3 regions of the Oliverpabstia sp. genome follow, and region 2 is predicted to be linked to each of the others. Evidence: a T-box and tRNA genes for the amino acid it is inferred to sense, from the RefSeq annotation. Region 2 holds a T-box; the other regions hold tRNA genes.
What was found. A T-box is a leader RNA that pairs with one kind of tRNA and senses whether it is charged. The one in region 2 lies ahead of leuS (leucine--tRNA ligase), so its partner is inferred to be a tRNA-Leu.
Positions count from the first base shown of each region.

Region 1: it has a tRNA-Leu gene. The T-box ahead of leuS (leucine--tRNA ligase) is inferred to sense a tRNA for this amino acid. The anticodon was not compared.
Region 3: it has a tRNA-Leu gene. The T-box ahead of leuS (leucine--tRNA ligase) is inferred to sense a tRNA for this amino acid. The anticodon was not compared.

Region 1 is NZ_JALFPR010000140.1:1,882-12,902, reverse strand. Features, by position in the region: gene MSA64_RS09830 (FtsW/RodA/SpoVE family cell cycle protein) at 1-1,042, shown strand, start outside; gene murA (UDP-N-acetylglucosamine 1-carboxyvinyltransferase) at 1,075-2,343, shown strand; gene MSA64_RS09820 (cell division protein FtsQ/DivIB) at 2,340-3,725, shown strand; gene ftsZ (cell division protein FtsZ) at 3,921-5,075, shown strand; gene MSA64_RS09810 (DUF362 domain-containing protein) at 5,208-6,317, shown strand; gene MSA64_RS09805 (2-hydroxyacid dehydrogenase) at 6,388-7,380, shown strand; gene thrS (threonine--tRNA ligase) at 7,778-9,553, shown strand; tRNA gene MSA64_RS09795 (tRNA-Leu) at 9,746-9,828, opposite strand; gene MSA64_RS09790 (DUF6472 family protein) at 10,026-10,208, shown strand; gene MSA64_RS09785 (hypothetical protein) at 10,340-11,021, shown strand, end outside.
Region 2 is NZ_JALFPR010000156.1:577-9,383, forward strand. Features, by position in the region: partial or broken gene MSA64_RS11020 (alpha-amylase family glycosyl hydrolase) at 1-862, opposite strand, end outside; gene MSA64_RS11025 (phospho-sugar mutase) at 1,068-2,750, opposite strand; gene MSA64_RS11030 (hypothetical protein) at 2,957-3,241, opposite strand; gene leuS (leucine--tRNA ligase) at 3,324-5,738, opposite strand; T-box leader at 5,798-6,042, opposite strand; gene MSA64_RS11040 (sugar O-acetyltransferase) at 6,216-6,815, opposite strand; gene MSA64_RS11045 (hypothetical protein) at 6,955-7,752, opposite strand; gene MSA64_RS11050 (helix-turn-helix transcriptional regulator) at 7,906-8,697, opposite strand.
Region 3 is NZ_JALFPR010000084.1:2,622-13,642, reverse strand. Features, by position in the region: gene MSA64_RS05815 (LCP family protein) at 1-105, shown strand, start outside; gene MSA64_RS05810 (glycosyltransferase family 2 protein) at 184-1,104, shown strand; gene MSA64_RS05805 (S1C family serine protease) at 1,207-3,318, shown strand; gene clpX (ATP-dependent Clp protease ATP-binding subunit ClpX) at 3,794-5,215, shown strand; gene MSA64_RS05795 (zinc ribbon domain-containing protein) at 5,258-5,836, shown strand; gene MSA64_RS05790 (purine-nucleoside phosphorylase) at 5,826-6,665, shown strand; gene MSA64_RS05785 (glycoside hydrolase family 13 protein) at 6,692-8,359, shown strand; tRNA gene MSA64_RS05780 (tRNA-Leu) at 8,510-8,593, opposite strand; gene MSA64_RS05775 (HEAT repeat domain-containing protein) at 8,918-10,255, shown strand; gene MSA64_RS05770 (hypothetical protein) at 10,487-11,021, shown strand, end outside.

The DNA of each region.
Region 1 (11,021 bases), on a different contig from region 2:
CGTAGCGATATTGACACTGGCCGGATTATTTTTTTTATATAGTACAGGTACATATAATGGAAAAGTAAAGTTTGGAGATGCAGGATACTATCTGAAAAAGCAGTTATTTGCCAGTGTGCTGGGCATGATTGCTTTTTGGGTGATGGCACGGATCGATTATCATCGGGTGGCGGCTTTTGCCACGGTACTGTATCTGTGTTCCATCGCGTTGTCTACGGCTGTCTTATTTGTAGGAAGATCCTATAATGGGTCAAAACGCTGGCTGGCACTGGGACCATTGTCGTTTCAGCCGGCGGAATTTGCAAAAGCAGCGGTAATACTGTTTCTGTCATTCAGGATCAGCAACCGGAAGAAAAAGACAGACAGTCTCTGGTTTATGCTCCGGACGATGGCGGCGCTGTTACCGATTGTCGGGCTGGTGGGAACAAATAATCTGAGTACGGCGATTATTATTCTTGGTATCGGCGTGATTCTGATCTTTGTGGCACACCCGAGGTATCTGCCTTTTCTTGGAATAGGAGCCGCGGGGATTGGATTTGTCGCGATTTTTTTGAGTATGGAAAGTTATCGGCTCGAACGCCTTGCCATCTGGAGGGATCCGGAAAAATATGAAAAAGGGTTTCAGACGATCCAGGGCTTGTATGCGATCGGAAGTGGGGGAATCTTCGGGCGTGGGATGGGAAACAGTCTGCAAAAATTGGGATTTGTACCCGAAGCACAAAATGATATGATTTTTTCCATCATCTGTGAGGAAACAGGACTGTTTGGAGCTATACTGGTTATCCTTCTGTTTGGAGGCCTGATCTGGAGACTCATGGTGGCAGCAGTTCGGGCAGAGGATCTGCTGGGAGAACTGATAGGCGCCGGAATCATGGGCCATATTGCACTCCAGGTAATCCTGAATATTGCTGTTGTTACAAATACGATTCCCAATACCGGGATTACATTGCCGTTTATCAGTTATGGAGGAACATCTGTATTGTTTTTGATGGGAGAGATGGGGCTTGCATTGTCAGTCACCAGATATTCCCGTGCTGCATAGAATAAGATAACAGGGCATGTGGGAGCAAACGAGTGAGTGAAATATGGATGCGTGGAAATGGTCCGCTGGAAGGAGAAGTAAAGGTTCAGGGATCGAAGAATGCTGCCCTGCCAATGATGGCGGCTGCAGTGCTGCATGAGGGAAGGACCGTGCTTCACAACTGTCCCCGGATTGCAGATGTGTTTGAAATGGAAGCAATCCTGCGGTCGATCGGAGTAAAGACCGCGTGGAGTGGCCATACACTGGAGCTGGACTGTAATAAGATCTGTGAGACCGGTATTCCCGGAGAAGAGACGCGCACGATGCGATCTTCCATCCTGCTGCTCGGAAGTATGCTTGGAAGATGTAAGCGGATCCGGATCGGTTATCCCGGCGGCTGTACGATCGGGGCACGTCCTGTTGATCTGCATCTGGATGCAATGAAAAAAATGGGTGTCCTGATCAGGGAAATAGAGGGGGAGATCTGCGGAGAATGTCCGGAGGGTCTTTCCGGTGCCCATATTCATTTTCCGATTTCCAGTGTGGGTGCTACGGAAAATGCTTTGCTTGCAGGTGTTACGGCACGGGGGGAAACGCTTCTTGAAAACTGTGCCCTGGAGCCGGAAATCATGCATCTATGTCATTTTTTACAGGCGATGGGAGCGGAAATCCGTGGGATCGGAACAAGAAAAATCTGGATGCGCAGAGCCGCGGCTTTGCGGGATGTGGAATATACGATTCCTACAGACCGGATCGTAGCGGGAACCTGTCTGTATGCTGCTGCAGCCACAAGAGGTCAGATCGGTCTGAAAGATGTGGATCCGCAGGAAATGAAATCTGTACTTCGGGTATATGAGAAAATGGGTGGACAATGGGAGATGAGGAGTGGTACACTAAGGGCGAATGCAGCCGGAATCCGTTTTCCGGTGGAGCAGGTGTGTACGATGCCGTATCCCGGATTTCCCACGGATATGCAGTCAATTTTGATGTCGGTGCTTCTTACAGTTCCGGGAGAAAGCAGGATCGAAGAAAGGATTTTTGAAAAACGCTTTCAGATAGTGGAAGAGCTGAGAAAAATGGGAGGCAGGATCACGGTTACCGGCAGACAGGCGGTTGTCTGTGGTGGCAGAAAACTGACGGGGACAACGGTATGTGCCAGGGAACTGCGTGGAGGTGCTGCGCTTGTGGTGGCGGGGCTTTCAGCACAGGGAGAAAGCGTCGTGAAACATGCGGAGTATATAGAACGGGGATATGAACGACCGGATCAGTTGTTCGGGCAATTGGGTGCGGTAATCAGAATAAGGGAACAGGTGGAAGAATGAAAAAAAGATTCAGAAGAATAGAGCTGACAAAAGAAGGAAAAATGATTACAGCCGGAGCTGTGGCAGCCATCGTGCTGCTGGCTCTGCTGGCATTTTTCTTTTTGTTTCGGGTGGACAAAGTGTATGTGGTGGGAAATACCAGATACACCGATGAAGAAGTAAAAGAATATGTGATGACAACACCATTGACATCTAACACGGTGCTTGCGATGTTATTTGAAAGACATAAAAATGCAGAAAATATTCCGTTTGTGGATTCTTTTGATCTTGAGAGAGTCAATGCCCATACCATTCGGATCCATGTAAATGAGAAAAAAATTGTCGGTTATATCACACAGGGAACAGAGAGGCTGTATTTTAACAAGGACGGACTTGTGGTGGAAGTGACTGCTATGGAGCAGGATGAAATTGATTCCATGGATCAGGAAGAAGAAGAACTGAATCAGTTAAAGGAGCAGGCCGCACAGGAAGCTGCCGCAAAAGAAGCGGATGCGGCACTGGAAGCTCTGACAGGAGAAAGTGCCGATACAACGGACAGGGCAGATACAGAAGATGCACAGAAAGAAGATGGTACAGAGAGTGATACGCAACAGGCAGACAGTACAGAGGGACAGGTACTGCAGGCTGTAGAGTCTGATACCGGGAATGAAAACGCGACAAAATTTAAGGCAGCAGTAACAGATGTGCCAAGAGTTATCGGCATCACAGATAAGGAAAAAGGTATCGCACTCGGAGATACGATTCCGGCGATTGCAGATGGTATCTATAATACAATTCTTGGAATCACCCGTATGGTGGAAAAGTATGAAATTCTTCCGGAGATGGTGTGTTTTGATGAGAATCAGGAGATTATTCTGGTGTATAACAACGGAAACATCCACTGCAATCTGGGAAAAGATACGCTGTTGGAGGAAAAGATTACCAGAGTAGCGGCAATTCTTCCAAAATTATCTGATTTTACGGGTATTCTCCACCTGGAAGATTATGAAACGGATATTACCAACATTATCTTTTCGAAAGAGACGCTGTATACACTGAAAATGGAAATTGCACAGATTGAGGGAAGAGACTTCGGCGAAGATACGGAAGATCCGGCGGCAGATACACAAACTGAAGACGGATCTCAGGATCCGGCAGGAGAGGGAGAGGGCAGCGCAGATTCTGCAACAGATGAAAGTGATACACAAGGAGACACCGTGACAGATCCTGATGCTTCCGGTGAAGATACAAAGACACAGGATGACAGCACACAGGACAACGGATCCGGAGACGGAAGCGATAACAGTACTACCGAAGAGGACGGGGGGATGACGGACACCGGGGCAGGAACAGAACAAAACGGTACAGATACGTCGGAGACACAGAAAACTGCGGGGGAGTAAACCGCAGGAAAACAAAATCCGGAAAAACCTTACAAAATTCGAAAAAAAACATGAAATCTGAAAAAAATAGTTGATTAATCAGAGAAGAAATTATATTATATAACCATATGTAACTCTTTAAGATAAGGCAAAAGTACCCTGAAGGGAATAAATATAAGCGCAAGCAAAAAAGGAGGAAGTACTTTGTTAGAGATTATGACAAATGAAGCGGAATCATCTGCAAAGATTATAGTAATTGGTGTAGGTGGAGCCGGTAATAATGCAGTAAACCGCATGGTAGAAGAAACAATCGGCGGTGTGGAGTTTATCGGGGTAAACACTGATAAACAGGCTTTGACTCTTTGCAAAGCTCCTACCGTATTACAGATAGGTGAGAAACTGACAAAAGGTCTTGGAGCCGGAGCAAAGCCTGAGATCGGTGAAAAAGCGGCAGAAGAGAGTATGGAAGAGATCCGTCAGCTGATGGAAGGTGCTGACATGGTATTCGTTACCTGTGGTATGGGTGGCGGAACCGGAACAGGTGCTGCACCGGTTGTTGCAGGTATTGCAAAAGAGATGGGCATCCTGACTGTCGGTGTTGTGACAAAACCGTTCCGTTTTGAGGCAAAAACCCGTATGAGCAACGCTCTGATGGGAATTGATAAATTAAAAGACAACGTAGACACTCTGATCGTTATCCCGAATGATAAACTGCTTGAGATCGTTGACCGTCGGACTACGATGCCGGAAGCACTGAAGAAAGCAGATGAAGTTTTACAGCAGGCAGTACAGGGCATCACAGACCTGATCAACATGCCGGCACTGATCAACCTGGATTTCGCAGATGTTCAGACTGTCATGAAAGACAAAGGAATCGCTCATATCGGTATCGGCGAGGCAAAGGGCGACGACAAAGCACTGGAAGCTGTACAGCAGGCTGTATCCAGTCCGTTGCTTGAGACAACCATCCAGGGTGCAAGCCATGTGATCATTAACATCTCCGGAGATATCTCCCTGATGGATGCAAATGATGCTGCAAGCTATGTACAGAACCTGGCAGGCGAAGATGCAAACATCATCTTTGGTGCCATGTATGATGATACCGCAGTAGATTCTGCTAAGATCACGGTTATTGCAACCGGACTGAATGATGCAACTGCAAAACAGGCAAGCGTAAGCAAAGCTTCTGCAGTACCTGCTCAGCCAGTACAGACTGCACAGGTAAAAGAAGCAGCACCGGAAAAACCTGCATTTTCCCAGGGTATGACGATGCCGAGTTTCCAGATGCCAAAAGCAAATCCGGGAGCACCGACCAGCAGTACTGTTCCGAGAAAAGATATCCAGATTCCGGATTTCCTGAAAAGAAGATAAAACGCAACTATTCAGTAGGTAGCATTCTGCGAGAGTACTGAACAGTTACGATAAAACAGAAAAATAAAAACCCCGGGGTGAACTCCGGGGTTTTTTGACTCTTACGTAAAAAGCAGACAGAAAGGAACAGATATGGAAAAAGAAGAATTACTGTTGATTCATGGAACAGAGTATAAAGAGATGACAAAAGAGATCCTGTATGCTGCCGGACTGGAAGCACAGATCGGAGCGAGGGACAAAAAGATTGGGATCAAGCCGAACCTGGTGGCTCCGTCGGAGGCTTTTCTGGGGGCAACAACTCATCCTGAAATTGTGGCTGGAATCATCGAATATCTGCAGGAAGCGGGATTTCAGAATATCATCATGCTGGAAGGTTCCTGGGTAGGGGATAAGACGAGAGAATCCATGCAAGTCTGTGGATATGAGAAGCTGAGCGAAATGTACAAGGTTCCATTTAAAGATATGCAGGCAGATCCCGGAGAACTGACGGAGTGCGGAGGGATGGAACTTGAGATCTGCCGGGAGGCAAAAAGTCTCGATTTTCTGATCAATGTACCGGTGATGAAGGGGCATTGCCAGACGAAGATCACCTGTGCACTGAAGAATATGAAGGGACTGCTTCCAAACCGGGAAAAACGTCATTTTCACGCGATGGGACTGCATAAACCGATTGCACACCTGGCAGTCGGGCTGCATCAGGATTTTATTCTGGTTGACAATATCTGCGGGGACTGGGACTTTGAGGACGGAGGCAATCCGGTGGAGATGAACCGTTTGATCGCCGGAAGAGATCCGGTACTGGTCGATGCATTTGTCTGCCATGAGATGGGGTATGGGGTGGAAGAAGTGCCGTATATCCGAATGGCAGAAGCGCTGGGGGCCGGATGTGCAGACTGGACACAGGCCCGGGTCCGGGAACTGAATCCACCGGTTTCACAGGTGGTAAAGACCGGAAGGAGAAAAGTAGTGGAAGTAGCGGATGCCGTAGAGGAGGTGGAGTCCTGCAGTGCCTGTTACGGGTATCTGATTCCTGCACTCGACCGGTTAAAAGAAGAAGGCGTTCTGGAAAAACTGGATACGAAGATATGTATCGGACAGGGATATCGGGGAAAGACAGGAACGCTTGGAATCGGCAGCTGCACCAGGGGGTTTGCTTCCTGTCTGCAGGGATGTCCGCCTACTGATGAGGAAATCTATCAATTTCTAAAAAAATGTATACAGGAAAAAGAAGAAAGGATATAATAAGAAAGACAGAAAACTGTCTGGAAAATAATGTTTCTATATGAAAAAACAGAAAAAGGAGGAGCATGCTGTGAAGATTTTATTTTATGATACAAAAAGTTATGATAAAGAGTCTTTTGAAGCAAAAGCAAAAGACTATCCGGATATTCAGATCGAATATCTGAAATCTGAACTGGTTCCGAGTACTGCAAAACTGGCAAAAGGATACGATGCGATCTGTGCATTTGTCAGCAGTGATGTGGGAACCGAAACGATCGATGTCCTGTCTGCGTGTGGAGTGAAACTGATTCTGATGCGCTGTGCGGGATTTAACAATGTGGATGTGGAGAAAGCGACCGCATGTGGAATCAAAGTCATGCGTGTGCCCGGATATTCCCCGGAAGCTGTAGCAGAACACGCGATGGCACTGGCACTGGCTGCCACCCGGAGAATCCACAAAGCCTATGTGAGAGTTCGCGAAAACGACTTCAGCCTTGGTGGTATGCAGGGAGTAAATTTCTACCGGAAAACAGCCGGTATCGTGGGAACCGGTAAAATCGGTGCGGCAATGGCGAGAATCTGTCATGGATTTGGCATGAATGTCATTGCCTATGATAAATATCAGAATCCGGCACTGGATTTCGTAAAATACGTATCGTTGGATGAACTGCTGGCGCAGAGCGACCTGATTTCCCTTCACTGCCCACTGATGGATGAGACCTATCATATGATCAATCGGGAATCTATCAGAAAGATGAAAGATGGTGTGATCCTGGTCAATACCTCCCGTGGTGGTCTGGTAAAGACAGAAGATCTGATCGAGGGAATCCGTGCAAGAAAATTCTTTGCAGTCGGCCTGGATGTATACGAAGAAGAAAAGAAAAATGTATTTGAAGACCGTTCCGATGAGATTATGGAGACTTCAGTGACGGCGAGACTGCTGTCCTTCCCGAATGTTATTATTACCTCTCATCAGGGATTCTTCACTTATGAAGCATTGGATGCCATCAGTGAGACAACTCTTAACAATGCAATGGCGTTTACAAAAGGGGAAAGAACAGGAAACGAAGTGGAAATTGAGTAAAAAAGCATTGAATTTCCATCGGTATTATATTATAATGAACTCGGTTTAGAAAATAGTATGAAAAAGCGTTGACGAAGAAAGTAATGCAGTCAGATCTATACAGAGAGAGAAATGTATGGTGGAAGTTTCTTATGGACAGGTTGCAGGAAAACCACTTCTGAGTTGTGCGTAGAAGGATGAGATTTCATCCGAAGCGTTACCGGGTTGCTCTGTTACAGGCAATAAGAGAAAAATAAGGTGGAACCGTGCATAATAGCACCCTTAGGTGGCAGTCTGTCATCTAAGGGTGTTTTTTCGTTACTCGGGTAATGAGTTAAAGTCTGTTCTTTCATGGAATCTTGACTACTGCCGTAATAGCGTGTTTTTCTCGCTGACAATGGTAAAAAGGAGAAGAAAAATGGTAAATTTTAAAGAAGATGAACAGTTAAAAACATTGAATCATTCCTGTGCCCATGTAATGGCTCAGGCGATCAAACATCTGTATCCACAGGCAAAGTTCTGGGTTGGACCTGTTGTTGCAGAGGGCTTCTATTATGATATTGATCTTGGAGAGGATGTAATTCGTGATGAGGACATCGAAAAGATCACAAAAGAGATGAAAAAAGTTGTAAAATCCGGCAAAAAGATCATCCGTCGTGAAGTGTCTAAAGAAGAAGCACTGGAAATGTTCGCCGATGATCCTTATAAACTGGATCTGATCGCAGATCTGGAAGAGGGAAATATCACTGTTTACGATCAGGGTGACTTTACCGATTTGTGTCGTGGACCTCACGTGGATAATGTAAAACTTTGTAAACATTTTAAACTGATTCGTCACTCCGGAGCTTACTGGAAGGGTGACAGTAAAAACAAAATGCTGCAGCGTATCTACGGTGTATGTTTCCCGACCGCAGAAGAACTGGAAGCACATCTGCAGTTACTGGAGGAAGCAAAAGAAAGAGATCACAGAAAGATTGGAAAAGATATGAATTTGTTCATGGTTGACGATCTGGTTGGACGTGGTCTGCCGATGTTCCTGCCGAAAGGATATACAATCTGGCAGGAGCTGGAAAATTACATCAAGGAAAAAGAACGTAAACTGGGTTATCTGCATGTTATGACACCTTGTGTTGGTACTGTCAACCTGTATAAGACTTCCGGCCACTGGGATCACTACAAAGAGAACATGTTCCCGCCGATGGAGATGGAAGGGGAATCTTTTGTTCTTCGTCCGATGAACTGTCCGCATCATATGATGATTTATGCAAATAAAAGACATTCTTATAAAAACCTGCCGATCCGTATCGGCGAGATTGCGCATGACTTCCGTTATGAGAGCAGCGGAACGCTGAAAGGTATCGAACGGGGAAGACATTTCTGTCAGAACGATGCCCATCTGTTTGTAACACCGGAACAGATCAAGGATGAATTTACAAAAGTAGTAGAACTGATCTTCAGTACCTATAAAGATTTCGGAATCACCAATTATCGTTGTGTACTGTCTCTGCGTGATCCGGAAAACAAAGAAAAATATCATGATGATGATGAGATGTGGAACACAGCAGAAGATGCACTGCGTGATGTAATGAACAGCATCGGAATCGAATACACCGAAGAAATCGGAGAAGCTGCATTCTATGGCCCGAAACTGGATGTCAATGTACAGCCTGCCATCGGTAACGAGATTACCCTGTCTACCTGTCAGCTGGACTTCTGCCTGCCGGCGAAATTCAATCTGTCCTACATCGACAGCAACGGAGAAAAACAGACACCGGTTGTTTTGCACCGCGCAATTCTTGGATCTCTGGATCGTTTCATGGCATACATTCTGGAAGAGACCAAAGGAAACCTGCCGACCTGGCTGGCACCTGTTCAGGCACGTGTTATGCCGGTTAAGACCGACGATGAAGGTCTGAATGCATATGCACAGGAAATCGTGGATGCATTGGAAGCAGCAGATGTCCGTGTGGAACTGGATGACCGTGCAGAAAAACTTGGGTATCGTATGCGTGAAGGTCAGGTAGAAAAAGTACCGTATCTGCTGGTTGTCGGATTCAATGAAAAAGACGACAGAACCGTTTCCTTCCGTCTGCATGGCGAAAAAGAAACTACGGTTCTGCCACTGGATACTTTTGTAGAAAAGATCAAAGCAGAGATTGCAGAAAAATCAAGAGAACACATTCACGTAAACTAATTTCAGGAAAACGGGAAGAATTATGTTTTATTGATATACAATAAAAAAATCCCCTGTGGAAGTTCAGGATTTCCAACAGGGGATTTTTTTCGGTGAATATCAATAATTAATCCAATGGATTGATTTTATTAGCAGAAATATACGTCCGTGTAAAGAAAAAGCTGCTGCATATGATGTATGCAACAGCTCGGATGCCGCTGGCCGGACTCGAACCGGCACGGCTGTTAACCGCTTGATTTTGAGTCAAGTGCGTCTGCCAATTCCGCCACAGCGGCATGAAAAACGGTTCGCTAAAACCGACCTTTATAATATCATATCAGCGGATAAAAAGCAAGCATTTTATTTTGAGATGGAAAAATAGATTTCCACTTGTATCGGAGTAAGAGAGCGGATATAATAAAAAACAGGGCTCTCTACACAGCGAAAGCAGAGCCGGAAAAAGGACTGCAAATAAGAAAACGGGGGAAAAGTGATGGCAGAACAGACAAACTGTGAGAGTTGTGCGAATTATGTATACGATGAAGAATCCGATTGCTACTGCTGCGAAGTGGATCTGGATGAAGATGAGATGTATCGGTTTTTAAGTGATACTTTTTACCAGTGTCCGTATTATCAGCTGGACGACGAATATCGGATCGTAAGAAAACAAATGTAAAAAAAGAATAAAGTCTCTGTTTCAGTTTGACAAACAAAAGATTCTTCATTAAAATTGAAAAATAGTGGTAACTGTAAAGTTATAAAGCAGTTACGGACAGTGAAAAAGAAACAGGAGAACGGAGGAAAACTATGTATCAATATCAGGATCAGAAGGAAATGCGCCGGGCCCTTAACGGCAAGATGATCGTTATGCTGGTGGGAATCATGCTGGTTATGACAGCTCTGACATCCAGCCTGTCCTACGGTATGCGGTGCTGGTCAATGGCAGGAATGGCGGACAAGGGGAATGAAGAGGTTCTGGAGGCATTAAAACAGATTGACATTACAAGCGGAACACTTCGCGCATGCAGCGTAGTATATTATATTCAGGCAGTGATCGAAACCATGGTTGGAATCTTTTGTTTCCGGTTAAACAATCGGCTGGATAAGGTTGCACTTTTGTGGAAAATGAGCCTGGGAATTCTGGGTCTCGAAGTTCTGGCGGGTGTTGCACTGACAGCAATGCATATGATCAGTCCGTTTATGATCATTTCCAATCTGCTGTTACCGTTGTTTCTGCTCTGGGCGGTTAGTGGCCTGAAAAAGGTAGCGAAAAATCATCCGGATCGTATCTATGCGGTAGAACCGAACAATCGGAAAAAAGGAAAGGAAGCAGATAAAACTTCCGTTCAACCGAAAAAAGCAGGACAGAAGAAAAGTCTGATGGAGCATGCAACACAGGTAACACCGGAGAATATCACACCACTGGAACTGACCAGGGAACTGGAGAAAGAAGATGCCAACGTAACAGAAGAGGTTCAGGAAGCATCTG
Region 2 (8,807 bases):
TGCTGAGTTTGGTATAGATCCGTTCTACATCATGATTGTCCACAAAATTGTAAAGATCCAGATCACCCATATTCTGCAGATATTTAACGGTATGTGCGATTTCAAAATAATTATGGTCGTTATGCCCGCTGTACAGGGCTTTATGCAGAGCATAGTTTGTTACACTGTGCAGAGTATCGCCGTTAACCCAACGGCTGTAATCACCGTGGATAACCTCTCCCATGAGCCAGAAATCCTCTTTTACTTCATCAGCAGTACGGCGCAGGGCATGCATAAAGTCAAAATCCAGGACATCTGCAGCATCCAGACGAATACCATCAATATCAAATTCAGACACCCAGAAACGTATCACATCACAGATATAATTCTGTACTTCCGGATTGCGCTGATTCAATTTTACCAGAAGATTATATCCTCCCCAGTTTTCGTAGGAAAAACCATCATTATACTCTGTGTTTCCGCAGAAATTTACATTGCAATACCAGTTGACATAGCGGGAATGTTCCCGGTGTTCCTGGATATCTTTAAAAGCAAAGAAATCACGTCCGGTGTGATTGAAGACACCATCGAAAATCACACGGATTCCTTTTTTATGGCAGGCAGCTACAAAGTTCGTAAGATCCTCATTGGTTCCCAGACGAGAATCCAGTTTCTTATAATCTGTAGTCTCATATCCATGTCCAACGCTTTCGAATAACGGACCGATATACAGTGCTGTACATCCAATCTTCTGGATATGATCGATCCATGGCAACAAGGTATTCAACCGATGTGCCGGAGCACCATAGTCATTCTGTGCCGGAGCACCTGTAAGACCCAGGGGATAAATATGATAAAATATAGCTTCATTGTACCAACTCATGTGAATGCACCTCTATTTCTACAATTTATTTAACTGTTCAGTACCTTTGTGATCATAGTATATTTACTTTTATTATAATACCACACCTTCTTACAGAAATCCAGCAATTTATTTACCGTTCGGTATATAAATTATCTAAACAGAAAAAATGGGCAATACAGATTTCTCTGTATTGCCCATTTGTACAGCGTATTTTTTCGTTACCTTATGCCATGATCGGTTTTAAAGCTTCAGCCAGTTTTTCTTTCTCTGCTTCTGCTTCTGCCAGATCTTTACCCAGCGTGGTGTAATAGATCTTGATCTTTGGTTCTGTACCGGATGGACGAACGATAACGGTTTCGTTGTTCTCCAGTTTGTAGATCAGAACGTTGGCTGCCGGAAGACCGGTTTCTTCCGGTTTTTCATAGTCTGTTACGCTGGCAACTTTATTGCCTGCGATTTCGGTCAGAGGATTCTTTCTGAGTCCTTCCATGATACCTGCCATAGTATCCATACCACTCAGTCCCGGGAATTCAAAGCTGTCTACTTTGTTCAGGTAACGACCATATTCTTTGTAAATCTCTTCCAGTCTCGCTTTCAGAGAACTTCCGGTGCTTCTGTAGTAAGCAGCCATCTCACAGATCAACATGGAAGCGATGACTGCGTCTTTGTCACGTACATAAGGACCAGCCAGATAGCCATAACTTTCTTCGAATCCGAAGATGAAACGATCAACTTCACCTGCTGCTTCCAGCTGAGCAATCTGATCACCGATCCATTTGAAACCGGTCAGGACACTTCTCAATTCCACACCGTAATGTTTTGCAACGGCATCTGCCAGCGGTGTGGATACAATAGATTTTACTGCTACCGGATTCTGTGGCATCGTGCCTTTTTCAATACGTCCTGCACAGATATAATCCAGGAGCAGAACACCCACTTCATTTCCGCTGACCAGTTCATAAGAACCATCGGGACATTTCATAGCGATACCTACACGGTCAGCATCCGGGTCTGTTGCAAGCATCAGGTCAGCACCGGATTCTTTTGCAAGATTCAGTCCCAGTTCAAGAGCCGCAAAGATTTCCGGGTTCGGATAACTGCAAGTTGTAAAGTAACCGTTTGGATATTCCTGTTCGGGGACAATGGTGATATCAGTAATTCCGATGTCTTTCAGTACCTGTGTGACAGGAACCAGACCGGAACCGTTTAACGGACTGTATACTAGTTTCAGTCCTGCAGTTTTACACAGACCCGGACGAACCTGTCTGGACTCGATAGCATCATACAGGGCACGTTTGCAGTCATCTCCTACGAAACGGATCAGTCCTTCTTCTACACCTGCTGCAAAAGACATATATTTTGCACCGGTCAGAACATCAGTTTTCTGAATCTCATTGTAAACGATTGCTGCAGCATCATCTGTCATCTGGCATCCGTCCGGACCGTATGCTTTATAACCATTGTACTTTGCAGGGTTATGAGAAGCAGTTACCATGATACCTGCATTACAGTTGTAATATCTGGTTGCGAAAGAAAGGGCCGGAACCGGCATCAGAGCATCATAGATTCTGACTTTGATTCCGTTGGCTGCCAGTACACTTGCAGCAGTCTTTGCAAATACATCACTTTTCAGACGGCTGTCGTAGCTGATGGCTACAGTTTGTGTGCCGCCCTGTGTTTTTACCCAGTTGGCCAGTCCCTGTGTTGCCTGACGGACCACATAAATATTCATACGATTGGTACCTGCTCCCAGGACCCCACGAAGACCAGCAGTTCCGAATTTTAATGCGACCGCGAAACGTTCTTTGATCTCATCATCGTTTCCTTCGATCCTGGACAGTTCCGGGTTCAGATCGGCATCCTCAAGATCTGCTGCCAACCAGCGTTTGTATTCTTCCTGATACATTATTTACCACTCCTATTATCTTTATTTTTGTCACTTAAAAAGTTATATAGATTGTAACATGTTTTCACAAAAACAGCAACTGCTTTGTGAAACTTAAACGAATGTCAACAAATAATTTCGGTGAAAACGACAAATTCTACTATATTATCAGAAAAATTGCATGTCATTTTCCAATGACAAAACACGCCAGATATCATATCATGTTCTCAATTTTCCAGAGTGGCGAAAAATAATTCATAAAAATCGTCTTCGCCTTCCAGTTTTGGCGAATTTTCTCCCCCACCGTTGGTACTGCGACGCATGGAAGCATAAAACTCTTCCCCTGCCTGAATCAGATCCATCGTATAGATTGGATAACCTTCTTCCTGACATTTTTTACAGAAAGCATCGACAGGATTCTTCTCACTGCGGGTTGCAAAGAGTGCTTTTCGAAGTTCCGGGTCTTTCTTGGCTTTCAGCTGCAGTGCATCCAGTAGTTCAATCGTATTCATAAAACATCCTCCTTTATCCCGTGATATGCAAAAGAGGCCTGCCAAATACAATGCAGACCTCCTTGTCTTTTACTGTTTTTAATTATTTCTGAACAATGTTGATGATTTTCTTCGGTACATAGATCTCTTTTACGATTGTACCTGTCAGTTTGTCAGCAACGGCTTCTTTTCCTTTTGCGATTGCATCTTCTTTGGAAATGTCAACCGGGATACTGATGACTGCACGGGTTTTTCCGTTGATCTGTACCGGTACCTCTACTTCGTCATCTTTCATAGCGTCTTCATCATGTTCCGGCCATTTTGCTGCAAATACGGATGTGTCATGACCCAGAACCTGCCACAGTTCTTCGGCAATGTGCGGAGCGAACGGAGAAAGCAGAATTACATAGGTAGACAGTGTTTCTTTGTCAATACCACCGGTCTTCTTAGCCATGTCAATCATCTTGTTGTTATATTCCATGAATTTGGAAACAACGGTATTCAGGCTGAAGCTTTCCAGACGTTCTGTGATATCGTGAATCAGGCAGTGACGCAGTTTTACCATCTCTTTAGTTTCTGAAACATTTGCTTCTGCGCTGTCCTGTACCAGTTTCCAGAAACGATTCAGGAAACGGTATACACCGTCGATTCCTCTGTCATCCCACTCTGCATCCAGTTCCGGCGGTCCTACGAACAGCTCATAGATACGCAGAGAGTCACATCCGTAATCTCTTACCAGATCATCAGGAGAAACAACGTTTCCTTTCGATTTACTCATCTTGATACCGTTCTTACCGGTGATCATACCCTGGTTGAACAGTTTGTGGAATGGTTCATCAAAGTCAATAGCTCCGATATCATACAGGAACTTGGTATAGAAACGGGAATACAGCAGATGCAGTACCGCATGTTCCACACCACCGATGTACATATCTACCGGCAGATATTTGTCAGCTTTTTCTTTGGATACCAGCTCTTTGTCATTTTTGTTATCTACATAACGCAGGAAATACCAGGAAGAACCTGCCCACTGTGGCATAGTGTTGGTCTCACGTTTTGCAGGTCCTCCGCAGGCCGGGCACTTGCAGTTAACCCATTCGTCAATAGCAGCCAGTGGAGATTCACCCGTTCCTGTCGGTTCGTAGGATTCTACATCCGGTAAACGAAGCGGAAGTTCTTCTTCCGGTACCGGAACGTTTCCACATTTCGGGCAGTGAACGATCGGAATCGGCTCGCCCCAGTAACGCTGACGGGAGAATACCCAGTCACGCAGTTTGAAGTTTACGGTTTTACGTCCGATACCCATCTTTTCGATCATCATCGGAGCTTCTTTCTTCAGTACAGAAGATTCCATACCGTTCCAGTCACCGGAGTTGATCATAGTTCCAGAAGCCTCGGTATATGCTTCTGTCATATTTTCGATTTCTTTTCCATCTTTTGCGATTACCTGAATGATCGGAATATTGAACTTGGTTGCAAATTCAAAGTCACGGTCATCATGGGCAGGTACACACATGATTGCTCCGGTACCGTAATCAGCCAATACATAGTCAGACAGCCAGATCGGTACTTTGGCACCATTTAACGGGTTGATTGCATAAGATCCGGTAAATACACCAGTCTTTTCTTTGTCCTGCAGACGATCCACGTTAGACTTCATGGATGCATCGTAGATATATTGCTCCACAGCTTCTCTTGTTTCATCGGTGGCCAGTTCTTTTGCCATGGCATGCTCAGGAGCCAGTACCATGAAGGTTGCACCGTGAAGGGTATCCGGGCGGGTGGTGTATACAGTGATCTTCTCGTCTTTTCCTTCAACCGGGAATTCAACTTCTGCACCATAGGATTTACCGATCCAGTCACTCTGCATCTTTTTAACTTTTTCCGGCCAGTCCAGTTTGTTCAGATCATTCAACAGACGGTCTGCATATTTTGTGATACGCAGCATCCACTGACGCAGATTTTTCTTAGTTACTTCAGAACCACAACGTTCACATTTTCCGTTGACAACTTCTTCATTTGCCAGACCTGTTTTACAGGATGGACACCAGTTGATCGGGAATTCTTTTTCGTAAGCCAGACCTTCTTTAAACATCTTTACAAAGATCCACTGGGTCCATTTGTAGAACTCAGGATCTGTGGTGTTTACTTCGCGATCCCAGTCATACAGAGCTGCGATCTCGTTGATCTGACGTTTGATATTTGCTACGTTGTCTGCGGTTGATTTTGCAGGATGTACACCCATTTTGATCGCATAGTTTTCAGCCGGCAGACCGAAAGCATCCCATCCCATCGGGTGAATGATATAGTAACCGTTCAATAATTTGTAGCGGCTCCATACATCAGAAATTACATATCCTCTCCAGTGTCCGACATGAAGACCATTTCCTGACGGATATGGGAACATGTCCAGACAATAATATTTTGGCTTTTTGCCATCATCCACATTCACCGGGTGTTCTTCCCAGATATCATGCCATTTTTTTTCTACTGCCCTATGATTATAAGGTACTGTCATGGTTTCTTCCTCCTAGGTATTGCTTGAAATATAAAAAGTCCTTTTGTTTCTGTTTTTCAACTAGAGACGAAAGGACTTTATTTCCGTGGTACCACTCTACTTCATGAAGCATAAGCCTCATGCACTTATGGATTCTGTAACGGGAACTCCCGCTTTTTCTTACTTGCATCTTCTATAAATTATGAAAATGTTTCGGAAAAAGGACTCCGGGGCCAGTTCAAAGCTCTCTTCTGCTGACTCGCACCAACCGACAGCTCTCTGAAAGAACGATACCGCTTTTACTCTTCCCCTTCCAGGTCGTATACTTTATAAAACATAAAATATTTTAACTGCAAAGACAGTGTTTGTCAAGGCTTTCCTGTTATTTACACGGGCAGCAAGCCAAAGTGTTACTGTTCACTCCATTCCCGGTAACACACCTCGCGATGCAAAGAATTTATACCAATCGTATAAATTCGCGAAGCATATTTTATCTCGTTAGGGCTGCTCATCAAAACGATGGTTTTTAAAATAGTATTCTTTATCGTGCTCATTGATCTCACGATATACCTTGCATGGACTTCCAAAAGCAATACAGTTTGCCGGAATGTCTTTTGTTACGATAGAACCGGCACCGATCACGGAATTTTCTCCGATAGTTACATCCGGAAGAACGACAACATTGGCTCCCAGCCATACATTATCACCAATGGTGATTGGGAATGAATACATTCCGTCCCCCCGGTGTTCCGGATCAATGGGATGTCCGGTGGTACACAAGGTTACATTCGGTCCGATCAACACATTTTTTCCGATGGTGATCTTCCAGTCATCGATCAGTGTCAGATTCATATTAGAATAGGTGCCGTCTCCGATGGATACATATTTTCCAACAGCTGCTGTAAGCGGTGGAGTGATCCATACATTTTTTCCTACTTTTCCGAAAATATCGTGAAGAAGTGCTTCTCTTCCTTCCATATCTTCCGGTGGCATACTGTTGAATTCTCTTACCAGTGCTTTTGTGTGAGCCTGCAGACTCATATTTTCATCATCATTCTGCCATACATACCCCTGTTTCATTCTCTCCTGCTCAGTCATAGTTTTTCTACCTCCCAGTTATTATTACTACAGGGTTAAGTGTAACATATTTGTGTGGAAAAAGCCATCTGCTCTCAAAGAAAAGTATTGCCACGGTACATAACAGTAACATATAACAGTCAGGTGCTTTTTCATAGCATCAGTTGTCTATCGAATCGGAAAAAAACAGACGTGGGAAAAGATCTTGTCCGAGCTCTTCCGCGGTATAATCCGCATTGCAAGATACGCTGGGAGCATACAGGTACGTATATCCATCCCGTATGACCATAAATGCCAGCCAGAAATTGGTATCCTCGTTGTTTCCGCTGGTAAAGGAAACAATATACACCGGATAGGAAAGACTCTCAGTATAACCATCGTCCTGGTAAACGGAAAGAATGTTATATATGCCACCGTCGGTCAGTTTTTCTGCTGCAAGGGTTGCGTATGCCTCCGGAGTGTCTGGAAGATCTTCCGGGTTGACATAGCAATAGTCAACGATGCAAGACATCCCGTCTTCTAACATATCGTCATATCGGTGAGTCCCGTCTTCATAATTTTCATTTAGTATAGAAATCATACCGGTATAAGGAAGAGCACCTCCCATGAGAACCGGTATGTCCACAGAATTCTCCTGACCGGACGGCGCATCAACAGGGTCTTCATCTGGTTGTGACGGAGAAGGATCTGCCTCATCAGGTGTATGAGATCCATGATCATTATCTGATTGAGTGTTTTCCGTGGTGTCGATATTTTCAGGAACTTCAGGTTCGTCCGTTATTATCGGATCAGTGGTTTTTTCCGGGTCAGACGGATCCTCGTCGTTTTGTTTGGTGTTTCTATCTGCAGTAATGAATGGAATCTTGAAGGGTAATTCGACCGGAAGTTTAAAAGAACAGGATGTCATGGTCAATGCTGCTGTGAGGAGCAGTGAAGCAAAAAGCCATTTTCTTTTCATAAGCGTAGTCTCCTTTCTTCTGATTATAGCAAATAGAATGATATACAGAATTCCTTTTTTACATTGTACCATATATTGTGCGGTTTGTGTGACTTTGCCTTATAAAATGATCCACTGGTCTTTCGATTATTGTTATCGGTAAACAGTGATTTTTCATTGAGGAGAAACGCTGGAGATCCAGTCTTTTGGCGAACAACCGCACTGCTGTTTAAAATATCGGCTGAAATGAGACATGTTTCGAAATCCGCAGGAAAGAGCCACTTGTTGGATCGGCAGCGCTTCATTTGTCAGTAGATTTTTGGCCTTGTCAAGACGGACCTGTAGCAGGTCGTTGTGTGGGGTACTGTGAAAAAACTGCCGGTAATAAGCGTAGAACTGACTTTTTTCCAGGTTTATCTGATTGCAGAGTTGTTCGGTTGTCCAGTGTTTTTCATAATGGCGGAGCATCTCCATGCGAAGTGCCTGAAAATCCCGGTACAACCCTTCTTCTTCTGGGTTATGTCGCTGCCCTTTTTCAAGTCCACGGGCTGCCGTGACCAGAAGCTGGCAGATCAGTGCACTCTGCATTGCTTCCGTATGAGAACCGCGGGTGATGTATTCCTGCTGCAGCTTGCGGATGATTTCTTCTATTTCTTCCGGATTTTGCGGATAAAATATCTGGTTTTGCGGAAGCTGAAAATATTCTGCCGGATTCTCCTGTGCAACAAAATGAAGATAACTGTTCCGGAACTTCTGTACTGCCTGATAGTGCTGCATCTGTCCTGGTGTGTACAGGATGCAGGCATTTTCTCCGGTAATCAGTATACCATTCTCCTGATAAACTTTCATCGGAGTTTTCAGCAATAAAAACAAATAATCGCCGCTCCCCTGTGGACGGTAGATCCGGTCAGTATCTGGGTTGGAGCGGTTGTATTCGCAAAACTGTATGGAAATATCTGAAATCATTACTTCATCACCCTCTCGTATTTTCTACAAAAAGCATACCTGACACCGGAAAAAAAGTCAATTACTTCGGACAAAAACCTCTGGTATTCTTCCAATGTTCTGTTACAATC
Region 3 (11,021 bases), on a different contig from region 2:
TATAGCCAGCGAATTGTGGATAAGAGCGGATTTGGAGAAGAGTCAAGACTGGATCATTCGGAAGATGGCTCCCTTGCAGCTTATCGTGAGAGTGATACGGAGTAAGAAGAAAAAATGGAAAATAAAGAACTGTCGTGAAAAGTGCGACAGTTCTTTTCACATATATAGAAAATGGAGCAGATTATGGAAAAGAAAACGGTAGATGTGATTATCCCGGCTTATCGTCCGGGAGAAGGGTGGAAACAGATGCTGCGCGGACTGGAAGGACAGACCTGGCCGGTACACCGTCTGATCGTGATGAATACAGGAAAGGAAAACTGGAAAGCAGCTTATGAGAAAACGACGATTCCGATGGAAGTGCACCATCTGACCAGAGAGGAATTCGATCATGGAAAGACAAGGGATCAGGCGGCGCGGATGAGCCGGGCAGATTATCTGCTGTTTATGACCCAGGATGCATTGCCGGAAGACTGCCATCTGATTGAAAAACTGGTGGAGGCGATTGAACAGGATGAAAAAATCGGAGCTGCCTATGCCAGACAGCTGCCACGGAAAGACTGCCGGCTGATGGAACAGTATACGAGACAGTTTAATTATCCGGAGAAAAGCCGGGTGAAATGGCTGGCAGACCTGCCGGAACTCGGTATCAAGACGTATTTTTGTTCCAATGTGTGCGCAATGTACAGACGGGAGCTGTATCTGCAGTTGGGGGGGTTTGTACAGAAGGCCATTTTTAATGAAGATATGATCTTTGCAGGAGAACTGATCCAAAAGGGATATGGAGTGGCTTATGCGGCAGAGGCAAAGGTGGTACATTCCCACAATTATTCGGCAATCCAGCAGTTTCACCGGAACTTTGATCTGGCGGTTTCACAGGCAGATCATCCGGAAGTTTTTGCCGGGATCCGATCGGAAGGAGAGGGGATCCGTCTGGTGAAAAAAACCGCCGGCTGGCTCTGCAGACAGGGAAAACCATGGCTGGTGATCCAGCTGGTATGGCAGAGCGGCTGGAAATATCTGGGCTATCTTCTGGGAAAGAGATATCAGAAGCTTCCAAAGTGGGTGATCCCTCGCTGTACGATGAATCCGAAATATTGGGAATAAGCGGGAAAGTTCACAGTTTTAACACAATTTTCGGATATGATAAACAGATATACAAAACGTGAAAAAGAATGTGAAGACATATAAAGGACAGGGAGAAAAACGATGAATGATGAATGGAAAATGCCGGGAACAGAACAGGAAGAAAATCAGCAGCCGGCCGGTGAAGAATCTGAAGTGACAGAGGCGACAGCTGTAAAAGAACCGGAAGCAGGGGAAACCGCAGAAGCAATGCCGGAGGCGACAGAAAGTCAGGAACCTGAAGTATCGGAGCGGGTGGAAGTGACAGAAATGACGGAAGAAGCAGCGACAAACGGTGACGGGCAGGTTGCAAAAACAGAGGAAGAAAAACCGAGATATCCGTGGGAAGCAGTGCTGGGGAAAGAGGAGAAGAAAGAACAGCCGGCGGATGTGACGGATACTCCGGTACAGCCACAGGAACAGCCGGTGCAGCAGAGTGGTGCACAGCCGGAGAATTCGCGGGAAGCAGCTTCTTATCACTGGGTAAATCCGGATTATCAGAAACGCCAGAACGGAGCGGACGGCGGAGAACGTGCCAGCCAGAATACGTATGAGAATCAGAATTACCGGGAGGATGTCAGCGGGACAGCAGATACACAAAATTACACAGAAACAGCAGCCGAATCACAGGATAACGGAGGCTGGGGACAGCCGGTCGGTGGAAATCATACAACAAAAGAGATGGAAAACAGCAGTTCTTCCGGACAGACAACCGGGGGCTATCAGAATGGTAACTGGGGCTGTGCGGGAAACAGTCAGAATAACCAGAATACACAAAATGGCGGAGCGTATCAGAGTGGGAATTCCTGGACGAGCCGGGAACAGAGTACGCAGAACGGTCCGGTGACCGGTCAGAGAAAGTACGGAAATTATACGTATTACCAGCCACAGCAGGATCAGAATCAACCACAGGACCACAGAAAACCGGGCGGAACAGGAAAAAAAGTAATAGTAACGCTTGGTCTGGCGGTACTTTTTGGTGTAGTTGCAGGCGGTATTATCATCGGATCCAGTATGATCGCGAATAAAGAAATTAAAAATGAACAGAAAACAGAGTATCAGCTTCCGACCACGGAACTGCCACAGCAGGAGAATGCTGCCGGGGACAGTAACAGTGCAGCAGGAAGCGGAAGTGATGCAACGGAGGAAGTAAGCGCAGGCACAACGGGAGAATACACCGTTGCACAGGTGGCAAAAAGTTGTATGCCGTCTGTTGTATCTATTACGAATGCGTCTGTAAAAACGGTACAGGATTTCTTTGGCGGTGTGCAGCAGTATCCGAGCGAGAGTTCCGGTTCCGGTATCATTGTAGGACAGAATGACAGTGAGATCCTGGTAGCAACGAATAATCATGTAGTAGCTGATGCAGATACTATAACGGTTGCTTTTGATGATGATGCGGTGTACGAAGCTCAGGTCAAGGGAACGGATTCCGATAACGATCTGGCGGTAGTCGCTGTGAAAATTTCGGATATGAGTGAAGATACTCTGAAATCCATTAAAGTAGTAAGCATCGGCAATTCCGATGAGCTGGAAATCGGGGAACAGGTAGTTGCCATTGGTAATGCACTGGGATATGGACAGTCCGTAACTTCCGGATGGATCAGTGCGGTGGATCGTGAAGTGACCGACGAAGACGGAAAGACAACCGGGAAACTGATCCAGACAGATGCAGCAATCAATCCCGGCAACAGCGGTGGGGCACTGCTGAATATGCAGGGAGAACTGATTGGTATCAACTCTGCGAAAGCGGCAGCCACCGAAGTAGAAGGAATGGGTTATGCGATTCCGGTATCTGTGGCACAGCCAATCCTGGATGAACTGATGAACCGCGAGACAAGATATAAGGCGGATGAAGATCATGCGGGTTATATCGGTGTGACTTGTCTGAATGTAGATTCTACTTCTGCACAGACTTACGGTATCCCACTGGGTGCCTTTGTAGATTCTGTGGAAGAGGGCGGACCGGCACAGACAGCAGGTATCCAGAAAGGTGACGTGATTGTCAAGTTTGACGGTATGACGGTTTCCGGTAGTTCGGATCTGGTTGGAAAACTGGAGTATTATCAGGCAGGAGAGACTGTGGAGGTTGTGATCAGCCGGGCACAGAACGGGGAGTATCAGGAGCAGACGGTTTCGGTTACTCTTGGAAAGAAGAGTGAGATGAAGCAGGCAGATCCCCAGCAGGGTAAGTAAGAGAATAAGTAGTATCATAGACGGACGCGGCAGGGGTTCCCGTCAGAGTCCGGCAACGTGGGCAGAGCAACTTTAAGCTAAGTCCTAAGAAGAACTAAATGCCAGTTCGCGGAGAGCCGCTCATTGTCAAGTTCTTCTAAGGACTGGATCTTAAAGCTTGCTCTAAACGCCCACAAAGTGTTGCCGGACCCTGGTGGGAACCCCTGCTGCTGTGCGTTGACGGTGGGAGAAAGTTGAAATATGGTGGGAATGGCAGGAAATAAAAGGAATGAAGGGATAGAACTTATTCAGAGGGGGAGAACAGAAGGAAAATAGGGGGAGACAGTATGCTGAAAGCTGTGTTTAGAAAAAGTTTACTTGAGGGCAAGAAGATTCTGTTTTATAATATAGGGTAGGTAACCGGAAGTACACAGGAGTGACAGGTGGTTTCGGGGACAGTGTCTCATAAAATGTGGGATGAGAAAGGGATAAACGGATGTCAGAAGACAAGGATTTATTGGAAAAAGAAAAGCAGGGGCGAGAGACTTCTGATGAAAATACGAAGGAAGATGAATACGAAAAAGTCTGTTTTATGTGTCGGAGACCGGAGAGCAAGACAGGACCGATGATCACGCTTCCTCAGAATATACATATTTGTACGGAATGTATGCAGAAAAGTTTTGATACCATGAATAACAGCAATATGAATTACGGGGAGCTGATGAGCCACATGCCCAATATCAGCATGATGGATCTGTCGAGTATTCCGAATCAGGTATCAGAGAAACAGAGAGTGAAGAAGAAAAAGAAAACGGAAGAAAAGAAGCAGGAATTTACCATGAAGGATGTTCCGCCGCCACATAAGATCAAAGAAAAATTGGATGAATATGTGATCGGTCAGGAACATGCGAAAAAGGTGATTTCGGTTGGTGTGTACAATCACTATAAACGAGTACTCAGCGCAGAGCAGAAAAATGGTGAAGTAGAGATTGCAAAGTCCAATATGTTGATGATCGGACCGACCGGAAGTGGTAAGACTTATCTGGTGCAGACGCTGGCGAAACTGCTGGATGTGCCACTTGCGATCACGGATGCGACTTCGCTGACGGAAGCAGGTTATATCGGTGATGATATCGAAAGCGTAGTTTCCAAACTACTTGCGGCAGCAGACAATGATGTGGAGCGGGCAGAGCATGGAATTATCTTTATCGATGAGATCGATAAGATTGCAAAAAAGAAGAATACGAACCAGAGAGATGTCAGTGGTGAGGCAGTACAGCAGGGGATGTTAAAGCTTCTCGAGGGCAGTGATGTGGAAGTGCCGGTGGGAGCGAACAGTAAAAATGCCATGGTACCACTGACTACAGTAAATACCAGCAATATTTTATTTATCTGTGGCGGTGCATTCCCGGATCTGGAGGAAATCATCAAAGAACGGTTAAACAAAAAGGCAGCAATTGGTTTTCAGGCGGATCTGAAAGATAAATATGACAATGATAAAAATCTGTTGAATAAGGTAACGGTGGAGGATCTGAGAATGTTCGGTATGGTACCGGAATTTCTTGGAAGACTGCCGATCATTTTCACATTGCAGGGACTCGATGAAGACATGCTGGTGAAGATTCTTAAAGAGCCACGCAATGCAATCCTGAAACAGTATGAAAAACTACTGGAGATGGACGAAGTCAAACTGGAATTTGAAGAAAATGCACTGCGTGCAATCGCAAAAAAAGCACTGGAAAAAGATACCGGTGCGAGAGCACTGCGAGCGATTCTGGAAGAATACATGCTGGATATTATGTACGAGATTCCAAAGGACGACAGTATTGGAGAGGTGATCATCACCAAAGAATATATTGAACACACCGGTGGTCCGAAGATCCTTTTAAGAGGACAGGAGCCGCTGTTGTTGCAGTAAAACGGATACAAATGGGGTTTTATATTCAAGGAGGTATGACTTATGAACGAAGATTTATTTGGCAGCATTAAACAGACGATTACGGAAACAGCAGGGGTTGTAGGAAAGAAAACAGAGGAATTTGTTGAGACACAGAAGATGCGAAACAAAGTGCGGACACTGCAAAGAGAGATACGGAAAAAATATGCAGATCTCGGTGAAATCGTATACCGGCGTTACGTAGATGGCGATACACCGGATGAAGAGCTGACCGGTCACTGTGAAGTGGTTATGGGTCTTCAGAAAGAACTGGCAGAGTGTAAAGAAAGCATGGCTGCCAAACAGGGAAAAAATGTATGCCCAGCCTGTGGAATCTCCAACCCGAAAGACGCTGTATTCTGTATGTACTGCGGTGCGGAACTTCCGGGAGAAGAGGAAGAAAAAGAGGAAGACTGGTTTACCCAGGGTTCTGTAGAAGAGACAGAAGAAGAGGAAGAGACGAAAGAAAAAGAAGGTAAAGAACCGGAGAAAGAATCTGAAGAAGTGCAGAAAGAAGAAACAGAAAAGGCAGCACCGGAACAGGATGCAGAGCAGGAAGTATGGGATGCCTGTGTGCAGAAGGAGGACGGCGATGACGAGTGAAGAAAAACTGAATCGGTGTTATGAGGCGGTGAAAGAGGGGCTGCCGTTTGTACCGAAACTGGCACTGATCCTCGGATCCGGTCTGGGGGATTATGCAGAACATGTAACAGTGGAAAAAACCATTCCATATGAGAGCATCGAAGGATTTCCACGGTCTACGGTAGCCGGACATAAAGGGCAGTTCGTATTTGCAAAGGTAGAAGGTGTACCTACTGTTATGATGCAGGGACGGGTACATTATTATGAAGGCTATCCGATGCAGGATGTGGTACTTCCGGTACGTCTTATGAAGAAAATGGGTGCAGAGATCCTGTTTCTGACCAATGCAGCCGGTGGAGTCAACGAGAACTTTCATGCCGGCGATCTGATGATGATCACGGATCAGATCTCAAGTTTTGTGCCATCACCGTTAATCGGAGCCAATATGGACGATCTTGGACCGCGCTTTCCGGATATGAGTGAAATTTACCGGAGGGAGTACCGGGAAATCATCCGGGAGAGCAGCAAATCATTGAATCTTGAGCTTCAGGAAGGAACCTATCTGCAGTTTACCGGTCCTGCATATGAATCACCGGCGGAGATACGGATGGCACGGACCCTGGGGGCAGATGCTGTGGGAATGAGTACAGCATGTGAAGCTGTGGCAGCCAACCACATGGGAATGAAAATTCTTGGAATTTCCTTTATCTCGAATCTGGCAGCAGGTTTGAGTACACAGCCGCTGTCCCACAAAGAGGTACAGGAAGCCGCCGATCTTGCAGCACCAAAATTCCGCGCACTTGTGACGGAAGTGATTCGGAGAATCGGTGAACAGGAAAAGTCAGAATAGTATAGAAAAAGGGAGAAAATAAGACTATGGAGAAAAAATGGTGGAAGGAAAGTATCGTATATCAGATTTATCCGAGAAGTTTTAAGGACAGCAACGGGGATGGTATTGGTGATCTGAACGGTATCACGGAAAGGATGGAGTATCTGGAAAAACTGGGAGTGAATGTTGTGTGGTTATCCCCGGTATATCAGTCCCCGAATGATGATAACGGATATGATATCAGCGACTATCGTGCAATCATGACTGAGTTCGGAACAATGGAAGATTTTGAACGGATGCTTGCTAAAGCTCATGAACATGGAATCAAGATCGTGATGGATCTGGTAGTCAACCATACCTCCGATGAACATCCATGGTTTATAGAGAGCAGAAAGTCTAAAGACAATCCATATCGTGACTATTATATCTGGAGAGATGGAAAAGATGGAAAGGAACCGAATAACTGGGGCTCCTGTTTCTCCGGGCCGGCATGGGATTATGATGAAGAAACGGATATGTATTATCTGCATCTGTTTTCGAAAAAACAGCCGGATCTGAACTGGGATAATCCAAAAGTCCGGGAAGAAGTATTTGACATGATGAACTGGTGGCTGGAAAAAGGAGTAGATGGATTCCGTATGGATGTTATCAGCCTGATTTCCAAACAGCCGGATCTGCCGGATGGAAAGCCGGGAATCAATGGATACGCAAGCTTTAATGAGCCGGCAAACGGTCCTCATGTCCATGAATATCTGCAGGAGATGCGTGAAAAAGTATTAAACAATGCGGATACCATTACCGTAGGCGAGTGTTCCGGTGTGACTCTGGAAGAAGCTAAAAAATACGCAAGAAGCGATGAAAAAGAGCTGAATATGGTATTCCAGTTTGAACATATGGATGTGGATGCTGATGCGGATAACAAATGGACCGATAAAAAGATGGATCTGCGCGAGATGAAAGCTGTTCTGACCAAATGGCAGAAAGGTCTGGAGGATATTGCCTGGAACAGTCTGTTCTGGGAGAATCACGATCAGCCACGTTCGGTATCCAGATATGCCGATGATTCCGCAAAATATCATGATGTATCTGCAAAGATGCTGGCAACTTGTATTCACATGATGCAGGGAACTCCTTATGTATATCAGGGAGAAGAACTTGGCATGACGAACGTTCCGTTCACATCGATCGATCAGTTCCGTGATCTGGACAGCATCAATGCTTACAGAGAACTGGTAGAAGAGCAGCATGTATTTACCGCGGAAGAAATGATGCGTTATCTGTGCCGTAAGAGCCGCGACAATGCGAGAACACCGTTCCAGTGGGATGACAGTGCTTATGCAGGATTTTCCACTGTAGAACCATGGATCATGGTCAATCCGAACTATAAAGAGATCAATGCGAAGAAACAGGTCGACGATCCGGAATCTGTATTTAATTATTACAGAAAGCTGATCGCACTGCGAAAAGAAAAAGAGATCATCGTATACGGAACTTATGATCTGTTATTGCCGGAATCCGAAGAAATCTATATGTATACAAGAACATTGGGAGAGGAAAAACTGTTGGTGGTATGTAACTTCAGTGAAAAAGAAGTAGCAGTAGAGATTCCGGAGGAATTCCGCAAGGGAAGTTATCTGATCGCAAACTATCCGGAAGGAGAAATCAAAGAACAGATGACGATTCGCCCGTATGAAGCATTTGTGCTTGAAAAATAAAAGGAAACTGTGAGGGTATTGAACAGTTATAATAAGAGATGAAAGAAAAGGTCGCTGTGTTTACAGAAAAATGTGAATGCAGCGATCTTTTTACGATTGCAGAAAATAAATATAGAACAGAAGTCAGCCTGTACAAAGACAAAAAAATAGTGCAGGAAGCGGGACTTGAACCCGCACGATATTGCTACCACAGGCACCTGAAGCCTGCGCGTCTGCCAATTCCGCCATTCCTGCACAACTTTTATTATGAAGTTCTGTTGCATCTCAACAACATAATGTACTATACATGAAAAAACACTGGTTGTCAACAGCTTTTTTGAAAAAACATAGAAAAATATAGAAAATAGAGAACTTTTATGAAATGCGTAATTGAATAATGTATTCTGACGATTCGCGGAAATTAACTGTAAAAACATTTTCTGACAGGAAACAGACAAACAAATATCGGTAACTAACACAAGTAATAGTGAAAACTGGTTTTATATTGTTTAATATAATTATAGAGAAGGTAAGGTCAATCATAGAAAAAGTTTTGCAGAAACGAAGGGAGGAAACTTTATGATGTGGAAAAAAGTTATTAGCATGCTGCTGGTCGCAGCTATGCTGGCGATGCCTATAGGCTGTGGAAAGGACGGAAACAAGGATAAAGACACAACTTCAGGAGTAGAAACGACAGATACCGGAGACGATTCTGCCGAAACGGATGCTCCGCCCAAAACACCGGTACCAAAGGAGGACAAAGAAACCAAAGAATCAGATAAAGACACGGATACCGAGAACGAAACAGATTTCTCGGACGATGATTATGAACCGGCACAGGTTACGAAAAAAGAATATGAAAGTATGTCTGCTCAGGATCTGATAGATCGTATCAAAGACGTGAAAAATATCACAGAAGACGAAGCACTGGCACTCTATTCTACATATGCTTATGCAAACTATACAGAAGACTTTTATGGCAGAGAAGAAAATATTACCGATGAAGCTTTCAAAATCCTCAAGGATGATGGCTGTAAGATTCCATATACCACAACAATCAGGGATAACATGCTCCACAGTGAGAATGCCAACGTTCGCGCCTATGCATTCACTACGATCGGAGGCCTGTTTGGCACAAGCAGTGAGGAAGAAAAGATGGCAGAAGAAGTACTGGCCAAGGAAACAGAACCTGTAGTATTATTTGCCGCTTTAAGAAGTCTTGGAGGTGCCGTGAGCAATCCGGCGGTTGCAGAGTTCGTTTTGAATATGACCGAGCACGAGAACGCCAATGTCCGGAAACAGGCAGCCCTTGCTATAGGATCTGAATGGGCTATGGGTATTGACGGCATGGTAGATGCCATTCTCAAACTGATGGGGGATGAGGATGAGGAAGTAAGAACGTGTGCATATAAGTATGCCGGAAGACTCCACGATGACCGGGTGATCGATCCGCTGGAGGAAGTTCTGAAGGACAGCAGTCTGGTTCGGTTCCACGATGCGTGCATCACTTCCCTGACCTATATGTGGTATGATTACCCCAGCCATAGATATACCAATGAAAGGGCATATCGCATAACGATAGATTATCTGTCACAGAAGCCACGCAACGGAGATATTCCATATTGGACAACGGTTGGCGCATTCAGAAGTGCTTCCAGCATGGGCACCAGCTATGAAGACTGGAAGAAAGAAGCCACCTATTTTGATGAGGCAGAAATTAATAACCTGATGCTGGATATCGTAGCGGATCAGGATGCAGACAGAAGAGGAAGAGAAATCGCAATGAAATATATCATGGAGCGTGGAGACGATGCTTCAAAAGAAAGCTTAAAGAATATCATGGAAAATATGACCGAGGATGATCCGGGGCAGTTCCTGATGTCCCACACCTATGAAGCTTTGATAAATAAAGAGTAACTATTCAGTAGCCACTGTCCCGCGAGGTGTTTTGGCATGAATACACCAAAATCCCATCACCGAAGGTGATTTTAAATGAATTTTGAATCGTAACTGTGAAGGTACTGAACGGTTACAATAAAGAATAACAGATTACCACATGGGCAATCTGTTCGCAGTACATCGGGAGGGTTCATCCCTCCCGATCTATCTTAGGTGCGCTCGAAATCTTTTATAAAGGGGGAAACATGTGTGAAAAATAAAAATATATTGCTCAGAGCCCTTCTTACAGGAACGCTCTGCATTACATCGCTGATCATATTTACCGGATGTATTGACAAGAAAGACGGAGACGGCATGGTAAATGGAAGAACGGCGGATGGAGAACTCCCGGAGAATGGGGATGCCGAACCGGTTCCCATCAAAGCCAACAAGGCCGGAAAACCGGAAATAAAAGACAGTTCCACTACAGAGGAACCGGAACAGCCGGAAGAACTGGAGACTACTCCAAAACCGGAAAAGAAAGAAGAGACAGAAGAACAGAAAGCAGAGAAGTCTCTGGAAGCTTTCCGCCAGAGCATGGAAGGAACCCTTCAGAACTTTGGAGTGGCCTTTCTTGGAGAAGTGGACGAATCCTATGCAGACCGGATACCGGAATGGATCGAAGAAAACTTTCCGGATTTTTCGGAGGAATATCCATTTGTAAAGATGATTCCTGAAGAAAGGATCATTGGAAACGAAATCGGACAGCTGTTTTGCGTTGTTCCGAGAAGCGGTGATGATCCGG